Regions from separate parts of the Cytobacillus dafuensis genome, predicted to be linked through region 1. Evidence: riboswitches for the same ligand, from Rfam matches in the RefSeq annotation. Region 1 holds a riboswitch; each other region holds the start of a gene.

Region 1 (4,293 bases):
CCCAATTTCGCGGCGGACTTTAATTTGTTTAAACAACAAAAAGTACCCAAATGGAATTTCAAATACTTAATAATGTTATTATTAGCTAACTGCTAACATTTTGCTAACGTAATCTCATAAAAAACGGTAAATCCCCGTTAAAGATGTTACAGACAAGAACATCCAAAACGTTGATTTACCGCACTTTTTGCACTCAATGTTAACAATATTACACTCTAGCAACCTACGGGCGGCATGATGTAATAACGCCATCAAATCCTTGATATATAAGGGTTTTTGAGTAAGATGAGAGTGTTTTGCTATCATTGAAGATTTTAAAGGAAGCTTCTTATAAGTTGATAAAACTTGTGGGAAGCTTCTTTTTTCATTTCTTTGCAAATGGGTAGCTGGTTCAAAAAAAGTAGGGAAGTTTGTAAAAAGGTGCTTTGCCAATGTGGCAAGGTGCCTTTTTAGTTGAAAAAGTATAAGAAGGTTATTAAAATAAGAAGTTAACACTGCTATTTAATATTTTGATTTTTTATCGCAGATTAACGGGCAGTAAGACCCCCACTGCAAGGGTGCGAGAGAATCAAAGAAATCTAAGTGAGGGATCAACTGCCCGTAAAGGCCCGATTGGTTCAACTAACCATCAGTGGGGGATGAAAGAAAACCCCCACTGATGGAAGTTTCACTTTATTAAAAAAGGAGAATAGATAATGTTACATTATCGATCATTTTACATGAATGACGATACCCCTTGGGTAACTCTAATACATGGAGCAGGGGGGAATTCGTCGATTTGGTATAAACAATTACGTGAATATAAAAAGCATTTTAATGTACTATTAATTGATTTGAGAGGGCATGGAGAATCCACAAACAGCATGTGGCAAAAAGGAGATTCCTTCGAACAAGTAGCCGATGAGGTTTTGGAAGTATTAGATCATTTAAAAATAAAGAAAACTCATTTTGTAGGTATTTCACTAGGGACGATTGTAATTCAAACAATTGCTAAAAAACAACCTGATCGCTTTCAGTCTATGGTTTTAGGTGGAGCGGTCACGAAGTTGAATTTACGCACAAGTTTTTTAGTTAGTATTGGTAATCTAATGAAACGCATTATACCTTATATGTGGATAGTTAGCCTATTTGCTTGGATTCTCATGCCGAAAGAGAATCATAAAGAAGCTCGCAAAAAATTTGTATTCGAAGCGAAAAAGATGTGCCAAAAAGAATTCATTAACTGGTTTTCTCTAACCAAACGGGTTAATCCGTTCCTAAAAAGTATGCAGAAAGACTTTTTTGGTATTCCTACTTTATTTGTAATGGGAGAAGAAGATTATTTGTTTTTGGAAGATGCGCAAATGGTGGTTATAGCAACAAAAGATACGACATTTGAAACGATTAAAAATGCCGGTCATGTATGTAACATTGATCAACCGAGAAGATTTAATGATGTGACTATAAAATTTATGTTTAATCATAATCGTAATGTTATGTTGCCGATACTTCATGCGTGAAAATGAAATTAAAATGAGTGGAAATAGATAGGTTCAGTGCACTTCTTTAAATTTACTAATGTTCACCATTAGCTCTCACGACAATTGGAGTGTGTGAACATCGGTAGTAGACTATTTGGTAAAGCTGAGTTCAATAATATTAATGAAGCTTCTCATAAGTTGACCAAACTTGTGGGAAGTTTTTTTCTTATTTCCTTATTCATATGTAAACCAAGAAAAAAATTCTAGTTCGACAAAAAATTGCAAGTGCTTTATAATGTTATAGTGATTTATTAACGTGATAATAGTACTATCTTTTCTAAAATTGAAAAAGGCAAACTTATCGAAAGGTAAGGACGCAAAGCTACGAGTCTAAAATCCTCTTGGATAATGATAGTCGGGTTGCCAAGAATAATAATAGCAATCTATTATTTTGGTTATCCCTGTCTATATCTGGGATAGCTTTTTTTTTACACTCCTACGAAAAGAATGTGCAAATGTTAACAATGAAGCATAGCAGACTATAGTAAAAAAGGAGATTAAAAGATGATAGTCGTAGATAAAAAGAAATATAAAATGGCAATTAATGAGGTGGCGAAGGAAGTGCATGTACAGGTGCATGGATTAATGAGAGAGGAAGACGCAGAAGGTTTTATGATCGATTTACAGGATACGATTAATAAAGTATCAAGACAAGAATATACGTTTGTCATTGATGGGACTCACCAAACACCTGTCCCATCAAAGGTTGTACCACAGTTGGAGCAAACGATGCAATTTTATTCTAGCTTAGGTTTTAAGGATATCCTGGTAGTAAAACCTTTATCTAAAATTGCTCAAGTGCAAGTTAGGAATGTACTTGAAAGAATTGAGTTCACCGGTACATTTATCGATAAAGTACATCATTCTATGTAATGTTAGGTCCCAATAATAAGGGGATTTTTATTTTATCGCAGATTAACGGGCAGTAAGACCCCCACTTCAAGGTTGCGAGAGAATTAAAGAAACCTAAGTGGGGGATCAACTGCCCGTAAAGGCCCGACGACGGACACGATGTCCTAGTCAGGCGAAAGCCACAGGACGTGGCGTTTTGAGCGTGATTAGTTCAACTAACCATCAGTGGGGGATGAAAGAAACCCCCCACTGATGGAAGTTTCACTTTATAATTTGAAAGGGAGTCTACAAGTGCAAACAACATTAGAGTTATACACATATGAAATTATAACGAAGGAACAAACAGATTTAATTCAAAAAGCAGCTGAGTGTCTAGCACGTTCATTTATCGGAGTGGATGTTTCAGGAAAATGGGTACAGGAACCGATGGTAGGTCAATTAAAACTAAGTTATGAAGATTTCTATAAGTTTACTAAGGATTATTTAGACTCTACTATAGAGCAGGGATATTGCGCAGTCGCCCGAGATATTAATAATAATGTTGTTGGTGCACTTGCGGGAGATACGAATGCACCAGAGATTATCGGAGAAGATATATTTGAAGGTTCTTTTTATGATATGAATGTCATTCTGCGTGTTTTAGAAGATGTGGATAAACGTTTCATGGAAGATTATAAAAGACGAAACGGAAAAGAAATCAAAGATGGGGAGCTATTACACCTATTCATGATAGGAGTGGTAGCTGAACATGACCGTCACAAAATTATTCAGCAATTAGTAAATATACTGATAACAAAGGCATCCTCACAAGGTGTGAAGGGTATATTAGGTGAAGCGACAAACCCGAAGGCGATACGTTTGATGGAAAAATATCATAATATGAAAAAATATGAAGATGTAGAAGGAAATTATATTGTTCATAAATATCAGGATAATAGTAAGTTGAATGGCATTCCTTCACATGTAGCTGATGGAACATACATACTTTTTAAAGAGATTTAAAAATTTCATACCTAGGTCTAAGTCAATAATTAACAGAAGAAGTTAGGAGATATATTTATCATGGAAGCTGTTTTACTAGGCATTATTGTTATCTTAATGGGGACATCAGCGTATTTTGCTTACCGATATTTTTCGCTGAAAAATCATCCTCATATAAATAAAGAAATTATAAATGGAATGAAGGAAATAATAGCAGGAAATATCACTAGTAAAGTAGATGAAAGAAGTCCTGATCATGCTGTATTTAATCAACTGATTGAGTTTTTCAGCCGTATAAGTGAAAAGTTTTTTTCATTTTCAAAAAATGTACATGAAAAAGGAGAAAATCTCGCTGAAATCGGTGAATATGCTTCTGAGCAAGCGGATATTGTTAGAGCGGCAATTGATGAGGTAGGTAGAGGATTAAATAAACAATTAGTAGCTACAGAAGAAAGCGCCGCATCTATGGAAGAAATGGCACAGGCAATCGAAGATCTATCAGTGAGAACAAATCAAATTTCAGAACAATCGAACGCTACCTTAGAATTAACACAAGAAGGAAACATTAAGCTGAAGGACTCCTTAGAAAAAATGGAGCATTTTAATCAAACGATAAATACAACATTTGTTGCAATAAATAAACTCGGAGAAAAATCTCTCGAAATCGGCACTATTGTAAAAGTGATTACAGGGATTTCAGAACAAATTAATTTATTGGCATTGAATGCGGCAATAGAAGCTGCACGTGCGGGTGAACATGGTAAAGGATTTGCGGTTGTTGCTGATGAGGTTCGAAAATTGGCCGAACAATCACGCCAGTCTTCTTCTGAAGTATCAAATATTGTAAAGAATATACAAGAAGATACTGAAATAGTTGTCAAGTCAATGCAACAGGGAACAGAAGAATTTAAAGATACAAATACGACTATTGTAGAGGTTG
Region 2 (4,293 bases), 810 kb from region 1:
TGCTTGCTGTACTTAAAAGTAGCATTCCAGCACCAAAAATTATAAAGGCTGGATACATAATGAAATTCGCACCCTTTAAGTCCATGATCCGCCCTGTGAACGGACGCGAAAGTAACACGGCGATTGAGTATACAATGAAGAAGAAGCTTGCTGTATTTACCAGATTGATTTCCATTGCATAAAAATTAATAAATGAAAGGACGCTGGAGTAACAGAAGGCGATAACGAGCGTAATGATTGCGATGGGCAGTGCCTTTGGCTCAATAAAAGTGGAAAGCTTGAAACCCTTTATTTCATCTGTAGAGACGGATCTATCCAATTTAGGAACATTCAAGAAAAGTGAGATAATAAAACAAATGACTCCTAACGCCACGCAGAAACTAAAAATCATTTTGAAGGTTGTGTGCTGGCTCATATAAAGCCCGATGAATGGTCCGATTGCTGTGGCCAGTGATGCACTCATGCTGTAATAGCCGATACCCTCGCCTTTACGTGTGGCAGGGATAATCTGAGCTACAATCGTTCCTGTCGCTGTACTAGCCATGCCAAGAGCAATTCCATGTATAAAACGATTGAAAAGTAAAAAGCTGATCCCAAAATTAGCAAAATATAATAGCGTCGTCGCAATAAAAAAGAGCAGCCCAATAAATAAGGTTCTCTTTCTGCCGATCGAATCAATCATCCGGCCAATCACAAGCCGTCCAATTAATGTACCGATAATAAATATCCCTGTAACAAGCCCAGCTTCGCTTGTAGATGCATCAAATTCATTAACTGCATAAACAGCAATAGTCACCATTAATAAATAAAAAATTAAGGTTAAAAAGAAGTTGACGGAGGAAACAACAATAAAATCCTTCGTCCATAGTTTCGGTCTTGAGTGTGTCAAAGTTATTTCCCCTTACTCTATAATATTTTTTCGGATATCCTTCATGATACGGATTGCTTCAAACTGCTCTTTCTCTGTAATTCCTTTAAGAATGCTCTGTTCAAATTGATCAATCGTTACACGGACATCCTCATAAACTTCTCTCCCTAGGTCTGTAAGCTGCATTCTCTTTTCACGTTTGTCTTTGCCGGGGACTTGTTCAACATATCCCAGTTCCTCCAAGCGATTCATCGTTCTCGTTATGGTTGGTTTCTCTACGTACTGAAAATCGGAAAGCTCGACAAGCGTAGCAGAACCGTGATTGGCTAAGTAAAAAAGAATTGACCATTGAGCTCTGTATAACTGATGCTTGGCAAGTTGAATATTAAGTTTATTTTCAAAAGGCCGGTATAATAGCATAAACTGGTGAAAAAATTCCCTATACACTTTCATGGGAAATCCCCCTTTTTAAATAAAATAGTTATCGATGGTAATAGTTAGCTTCGATAACTATAATAATATAATAGAATGACAAAAATATAAATAGGCATAAAGACTTACGATTAACCAGTCTTATGTTAAACATATGTTGAATTTTAGATAATTTTGTTGAATTATGGAGGAGTATAGTTTATTATGAATACGTTATTAATGAAAAAGTCCTATATGTAAAGGCAAACTATTCGAAAGAATAGGACGCAAAGCCAAGGGTCTAAGGGTTTATAGTGAGTATAATTTCCTATAAACTACGACAGCCGGTTGCCCAATTTTTGGATTGGTTTATAAAAACCTTAGGCTATTCTATGTTTTCAGAGAATAGTCTTTTTTCTGTTTTTTTTAAACATAAAAGGAGGACTAGCTAGAATTGAGTAAGGTTTGGAATTTAGAAGAAATTGAGTATTTAAAAGAACAAATTGGTGTCAATAAAATCACGACAATCGCAAAAACAATGGAGCGCTCTTATCACTCTGTGATCGTAAAAATGAATCGATTAGGAATATCGAATACAAAGCTGCACACAGGATTGATTACAATTGGAGAACTCGCCAAGCTGGTAAAGGTAGATAGAAATACAGTTAAATGGTGGGTTGATAAGCATGGGCTGCCCTGTACGAAGAAGGTAACAAGAAAGTCAAAAGGTTTTTATTTCATAGATCCATCTGACTTTTGGAAATGGGCAGAAGAAAATAAAAATAGAGTTCAATTTTCGAATATTGATTCAAAGGTTTTATTACCTGAGCCTGATTGGGTTCAGGAGGAGAGACTAAAGGAAAATGATGTTGTCAAAAAGAAAGCCTACAAGGCATGGACAACAAAAGAAGATCAATTCCTACTACAACTGCGAAGTAAAGGCCTAACTTTTACAGAAATCGGTGTAAAAATGAACAGAAGTTCTATTAGTGTGGCACGCAGAATGAAAAGGATTTTATAAAGTGAAACTTCCATCAGTGGGGGGTTTTTCCATCCCTACTAATGGTTAGTTGAACCAATCACGCTCAAAACGCCACGTCCTGTGGCTTTCGCCTGACTAGGACATCGTGTCCGTCGTCGGGCTTTTACGAGCAGTTGTCCCCCACCTATCTTCGTCGCTTCTCTCTCAATCTTGAGGTGGGGGTCTTACTGCCCGTTAATACGGGATAAATTTGCTAGCTTTTTAATCTGCAGAGTAAAAAGAGATAATGAAGGAAGAAGGGTGCAAAATAGAGCCAAATATACCGTCACTGATCAGGGATAATTCCCTGTTCAGTGAATATCAACCACTTACTAATTCTAGTAATGATTCAGTTTTTGCCTATGAAGCCTTAATGAGAACGACACCACGAATAAATCCACTTATTGTTTTTCAACAAGCACAAATTGACGGATTGTTATATGAGCTAGATATAGCTTGTATTTCTAATGCTATCAAAGAATTCCCTAAAGAATATTTTGGACATTATTCATTATTTATAAATATTTTGCCGACCACGATTTTACATAATGAATTTAAAAGCTTTATCCATAACCTCCTAATACATTATCCGATGATCGAGGGGCAAATTGTTTTTGAAATTAATGAAAATGTTGTCATGGAAAGCATATGGGAGCAAAGGGAATTTCTAAATCGTTTAACTTTCATAAAATCATTAGGTTTTCATATCGCTTTTGATGATTTACCTGTTTCAAAGGCTTCCTTTCATATCATTGAAAACCTTTCCCCTGATTTTGTTAAGCTGGATCACACAAAGTCAAAAGGGTTATCAAGCTCAAAGGAAAAACAAGATTTAATTTCTCTATTTTTAGAATACACGGATAAAAAAGTGAAATTAGTGTTGGAAGGCATTGAAACAGAGGAGGATCTATTGACCGCCAAACGATTAGGAGTCCCATTACTTCAAGGCTTTTATATATCAATGCCGAAGCGATTGCAGATGTTTGACAGAGTACTAGAGATAGAGGTTTAAACTTAATAGCTAAAAAATGTTATTTAGGTTTTCATTCTTGATTTTACTTGTTAAGGGGTTGCTGCACTCTTCGAAATATGTCGATATTATGGTTTAAAAGGAGAAGTAGAATGATCCGCTAGTGGTGATTTTGCTTCTTTTTTGCTTTTATTGCCACTTTTATATAGATAAAAGAGTATCAAAAATCATAGTCACAAAGAAGTATTTATTGTAGAATTTTGTAATAATTTCACTAAATGGTCCAATAATGCAAAATTAGTTAATAAATAGGGAAATTAGTGAATGGTTATGAAAGAAAGGTGGGAGTTAAGAAGACTCTTGTAGTGAAAGATAGTATGTAATATTATTTCCAAAACTATGAAAAATAGGTGATTACTTTGAAGATCAAATTAAAATTAGGGATGAAGATTAATTTAATAGTTTTGTTTGTTATTCTCTCTTTATCAGCGATTATAGTAGTTGTCGTAAATAAGGAAATTGAGAATGGAATAGAAGAATTAGCTGTTGAAAAGGCAAAAGGTGATGTAGCTCTTGCCTATAGATACATAGATGAAAAATATCCTGGGGAATGGTCCATTAAAGGTAACCAGCTTTATAAAGGAACTGCTCTCATGAATGGAAATGAAGAAATTGTAGATGAAATTGCTAAGGATACAGGGGATACTGTTACGATATTTCAAGGGGATACACGTGTATCGACAAATGTGATAAAAGACGGAAATCGAGCCGTTGGAACACAAGTTTCCCAGGAAGTGTCAGATGTTGTTCTTAAAAAAGGTGAATACTATTATGGTGAAGCAAATGCTGCAGGAAATATATATCAAACAGCCTATATGCCTATTAAAAATGGGAATGATGAAATTATCGGTATCTTTTATGTTGGTGCTTCTCAGAGCATTATCGAAAGGATTATATCCGATGTTTTAATGGAGGTTTTAACCATCCTAGGTATCGTGATTATCTTGTCGAGCCTTGTTATTT
Region 3 (4,293 bases), 2.2 Mb from region 1:
AGAAATAAAAAAATTAGAAATAGGGGTATCTCAATCGGGGCACTTAAAACAGGAAGGAATAACTGTATTACTGATGTAGAAGGGGTAAAAGTTGGTCATGTTACACTTGATCATCCATTAGAGGGAGATGAGTATGCCTGTACTGGAGTAACAGCTATCCTTCCCCACGGAGGGAACTTGTTTAGAGAAAAAGTGGTTGCAGCTAGCTATGTATTGAACGGATTTGGAAAAACAACGGGATTAGTACAGGTAAATGAATTAGGTGTGATCGAGTCTCCTATCATGCTTACGAATACTTTTGGTGTTCCAGCCGTTACTCAAGGGACATTAGAGTATATGCTTGATATCACTCCGGAGATCGGAGAAACGACTGGAACAATTAATATTGTAGTTGGAGAATGCAATGATAGCCATTTGAATTCGATTCGGCATTTTCCTGTAAAGCCAAATCATGCGAAGGAAGCAATTTCTAAAGCATCTATAAACGTATCTTCAGAAGGGGCTGTTGGAGCAGGTAAAGGAATGGTCTGCTTTGGATATAAAGGTGGAATTGGGAGTTCCTCTCGAATTATTATTGATGGAATTGAAGGGAAGGAATACACAGTAGGATGTATGGTTTTAAGCAATTTTGGATCAAAAGAAGAGTTTCCGTCCCATCGGTTTTCAGGACTTGGAACTCAAGAAACTGCGGTATCCAAAACGACTGATGGCTCTATCATCATAGTTCTTGCCACAGATGTTCCTCTCAGTGATAGGCAGATGCTAAGAGTCGCCAAGCGCTGTGGCATTGGATTAGGCCGATCCGGCAGCCATTTTAGCCATGGCAGTGGAGATATCGTAATCGCATTTTCTACAGCTCAAAAAGTTTTTCATCAAAATGAACAAGTTTTTGAAGCCTCTCAGCATATAAGAGATGATCACCCAATGATGAATCAACTATTTGCCGCTGCAGCTGAATCAACAGAAGAGGCTATTTTTAATTCGCTATCCCAAGCAGAAACAACAAGTGGGAGAAAAGGGAACATTGTCGAAGCATTGTTTCCTGAATGAAAGTTTCCATCTTTTCATTAATCTGTAAGACGAGCCGGATGTCCTATTTTCTCGTATTACATAATATGTTATAATTTTTTCTGCTTTGCATAGAAGAAAATGAATAATTGTACATATGTTATGAATGAAAGTAGGAACGCAACATGAGACTAATAAACATAGACGATTACAATCCAATTTTTATGCAGCTTGCCCGTCCTGTTTTTGATAGGCAAAGGAGAGTGCTGCTTGCTGCTGGGAGAACGATTCACCCTGTATATTTAGAACGGCTTGAATCAATAGGTGTACGCTATTTGTTAGTTGAGGATGCTCTATCTGAAGGAATATCCATGGATGAAATTGTTGATGCAACGACCTGGATTGCGGCTATTGAAATTATTCAAAAAGCTTTTCAGGATGTTGCGCAAAAAGGCAATCTACCCATAATTACATTGCAAAAGCTTGTTTCGAATCTAGTGGAAGAGGTTTCAAAGCGAAAAGCAATCATTTTATTCCCGACAACCTCACTTGCCGAGGATTTAAGAGAATATGCTCATGCGGTAAATGTTGCGCTTTTATCTTTACACCTTGCGAACAAAAAGCAGATTCCCCCTAATCAATTAAAAGATGTAGGGATGGGAGCATTGCTTCATGATATAGGGAATGCTATTAAGGTTAGTGATGCTGGGCATCCATTAGTTGGATTTAACTTCTTACGAAATATAAGAGAAATAAGCTTACTTTCTGCTCATATGGCCTATCAGCATCATGAAAAGGTAGATGGAACGGGCTTCCCACGCGGTATAGCAGAAGATCAAATTCATGAATTTGCCCAAATTTGTTCAATTGCTAATATGTATGATAATCTCTTATCAAGTCAAGAGATGCCGCCTCATGAAGTGATGGAATATATTATGACGAAAGCAGGTACTGATTTTAGTATGGAGCTTGTTCAACTATTTGTGGAAGTGGTTCCTTCCTATATCCCGGGCACAAGGGTGATAATGAATAATGGAAGAGAAGCGATCATCACAAAGATAAAAGGGAGTATGCAAAGACCATACATTCGTTTTATCGAATCTGGGGAAGAAGTTTCATTAGTATCCAACCCCACTTTATTAATAAAGGAAGTTCTTCAAAAAGGATAGGAAAAGATTCAGGGATTTGAGAATTATATCTCAAGTTGCTTACACATAATTAACATAATCGAACCTTGATTAAATGGCTGCCTATCTGCTTAGGCAGCCATTTTAATTACATGATTTATCATAGATTTTCTTATATCACGGTTTAATTTCCTATAAAATCCTTTTTTTTGAAAATGAATTGACTATGGTAAAAAAGAACTATATGATTAAAGTATAAGTTATGGGATAATTCAGAAAAACTTAATAATATCTATTAGAAAAGGCAAATTCATTGAAAAATGAAGACGCAAAGCTAAAGGGGCTAAAGTCGATTGACTATGCCAGCCAGTTACCGAAATCATTAACCATGTCATTGATTAATCGGTACAGATTAATCTTTTTTTTGTGTAAGAATGAATTTATTCCATTTCCGTCGAACAGGATAATTAATAGCCTATTTAAAATCTATTTTTGGAAGTGTTTAAAATGGCAAATATGGAAGGTATTCGCTATATATTAAGAATCTTTGACCAATTATTAAAAAAAATCGGTACAGAGAAAGATATCATTTCTAATGAAAATTATTTGGAGATCGAAAAGAATATTGAATATCCAGAGGATAGAGAGGTCATAGATTCAGTACTCTTAGAACTTCAAGTTATTAATGACCAAATAGAAAACATGAGATGGCTAAATCAGCATTATAAAATTCTTCATGAATTTGCCCAGGTTTGCAGCAAGACGCTGAATGAGGAGATCCTACTTAAAAAGGCATACGAAATGGTTTCTCAAGTAATGTCTACAGATGCCTTTTACATGGCTTTATATAATGAAGAAAAGCAGCAAATTCAATTTCTGATTATGCTGGAAAATGGAAAGATCTATCCAAATAGAACAGTAGACATGGGTGATACTTATACTTCAAAGGTTATTGAAACAAGAGAAATCATTCATTTGAAAAAAGAAGCGCAAGCCTATGAATCGAAAGCAAAATTTGGAGAGAAGGAATCAAGGTCATGTATTTTTGTACCAGTAATCATAGATGATCGTGTAAGAGGAGTTATATCATCTCAAAGCTTATCAGATTTTGCCTATCGTAAAGAACATGAGGAGCTTTTGCAAATAATTGGATCTCAAGTAATCAATTCAATTGGAACAGCTAGGCTATATAAAAAGATTTTTTTAATGTCAAGGACAGACGAATTAACAGGATTGAAAAATCACCGTGCTTTTCATGAAGATTTAACAAAGCTTATGAATGAAAAAGGTCATGAAAAAATGACTCTTATGATGATTGATTCTGATCATTTGAAGAGGATTAATGACAACTTCGGGCATGATACAGGTGATTTGTATTTAAAAAAATTAGCAAATGGGATAAAAAGTGTTTGTCATGATCATATTGTTGGCTATCGATATGCAGGAGACGAATTTATGCTGATCATCCAATCTCCATCGGATGTTGAGGCAATTTATAATAAACTCTTAGAATTTTATAGAGAACACCCCATCAAAATATCTAATAATGAAATTCTTATTTCAGTCAGTGTTGGCGTTGCAATGTATCCAGAACATGGCAGGACTGTTGATGAATTGAAGAAGTCCGTTGATCAAGTGTTATACAAAGCAAAGCAACAAGGTGGTAATCAAATTGTGATTGTGAATAAATAGTGTCAGCCAAGCGAGAAGACGCATGTTTTTTCGCTTGACTTATTGGAAAGTTAAGGACTTAGTTAAGATCCTCCCAATCAGAAAAATGGCCGCTTCCATTGCACCCTGGACAATCAAAAGAATTTCCATAAAAGGCGAATTCATTTACAGGATATGACATGAAGCCTCTTCCATAGCATTCCGGACACTTATCTACTTCTTTCATTTGAGAGACATGGTTTTCATATCTAGCTGCTCTCCATTCGTTAAAAGCTTTTACTAGCCCCATATGATTCACCTCCAAATTTTTTTTCTTATTTTCTGTAAAATGAAAGAATTTTATTCATGGGATAGAAAAAAAACTCGAGTTTGCTAGTCAAAACTTGATTGCTTTTGCCCCACTTCTATATGAACACGATTAACTTCTACGCTATTAATAATTAGTTGTGAGACAGGAAAACAGAAATCTCTTATGAGTAGTTGTATA

What was found. Region 1 has a riboswitch for cyclic di-GMP ahead of FSZ17_RS03465 (hypothetical protein). Riboswitches for the same ligand answer to the same signal wherever they lie in the genome.
Region 2: linked by a shared signal. The riboswitch ahead of FSZ17_RS22605 (helix-turn-helix domain-containing protein) and the one ahead of FSZ17_RS03465 (hypothetical protein) in region 1 are both predicted to bind cyclic di-GMP.
Region 3: linked by a shared signal. The riboswitch ahead of FSZ17_RS13435 (sensor domain-containing diguanylate cyclase) and the one ahead of FSZ17_RS03465 (hypothetical protein) in region 1 are both predicted to bind cyclic di-GMP.

The regions. Positions count from the first base shown of each region.
Region 1 covers NZ_CP042593.1:667,617-671,909, forward strand. Annotated here, with positions in the region: gene FSZ17_RS03460 (alpha/beta fold hydrolase) at 696-1,499, shown strand; cyclic di-GMP riboswitch class I at 1,802-1,888, shown strand; gene FSZ17_RS03465 (hypothetical protein) at 2,025-2,393, shown strand; gene FSZ17_RS03470 (hypothetical protein) at 2,664-3,374, shown strand; gene FSZ17_RS03475 (methyl-accepting chemotaxis protein) at 3,435-4,293, shown strand, end outside.
Region 2 covers NZ_CP042593.1:4,771,267-4,775,559, reverse strand. Annotated here, with positions in the region: gene FSZ17_RS22615 (MFS transporter) at 1-889, opposite strand, end outside; gene FSZ17_RS22610 (MarR family winged helix-turn-helix transcriptional regulator) at 902-1,321, opposite strand; cyclic di-GMP riboswitch class I at 1,532-1,635, shown strand; gene FSZ17_RS22605 (helix-turn-helix domain-containing protein) at 1,734-2,300, shown strand; gene FSZ17_RS22600 (EAL domain-containing protein) at 2,548-3,312, shown strand; gene FSZ17_RS22595 (methyl-accepting chemotaxis protein) at 3,690-4,293, shown strand, end outside.
Region 3 covers NZ_CP042593.1:2,836,381-2,840,673, reverse strand. Annotated here, with positions in the region: gene FSZ17_RS13445 (DmpA family aminopeptidase) at 1-1,050, shown strand, start outside; gene FSZ17_RS13440 (HD-GYP domain-containing protein) at 1,194-2,177, shown strand; cyclic di-GMP riboswitch class I at 2,429-2,513, shown strand; gene FSZ17_RS13435 (sensor domain-containing diguanylate cyclase) at 2,643-3,827, shown strand; gene FSZ17_RS13430 (hypothetical protein) at 3,886-4,095, opposite strand.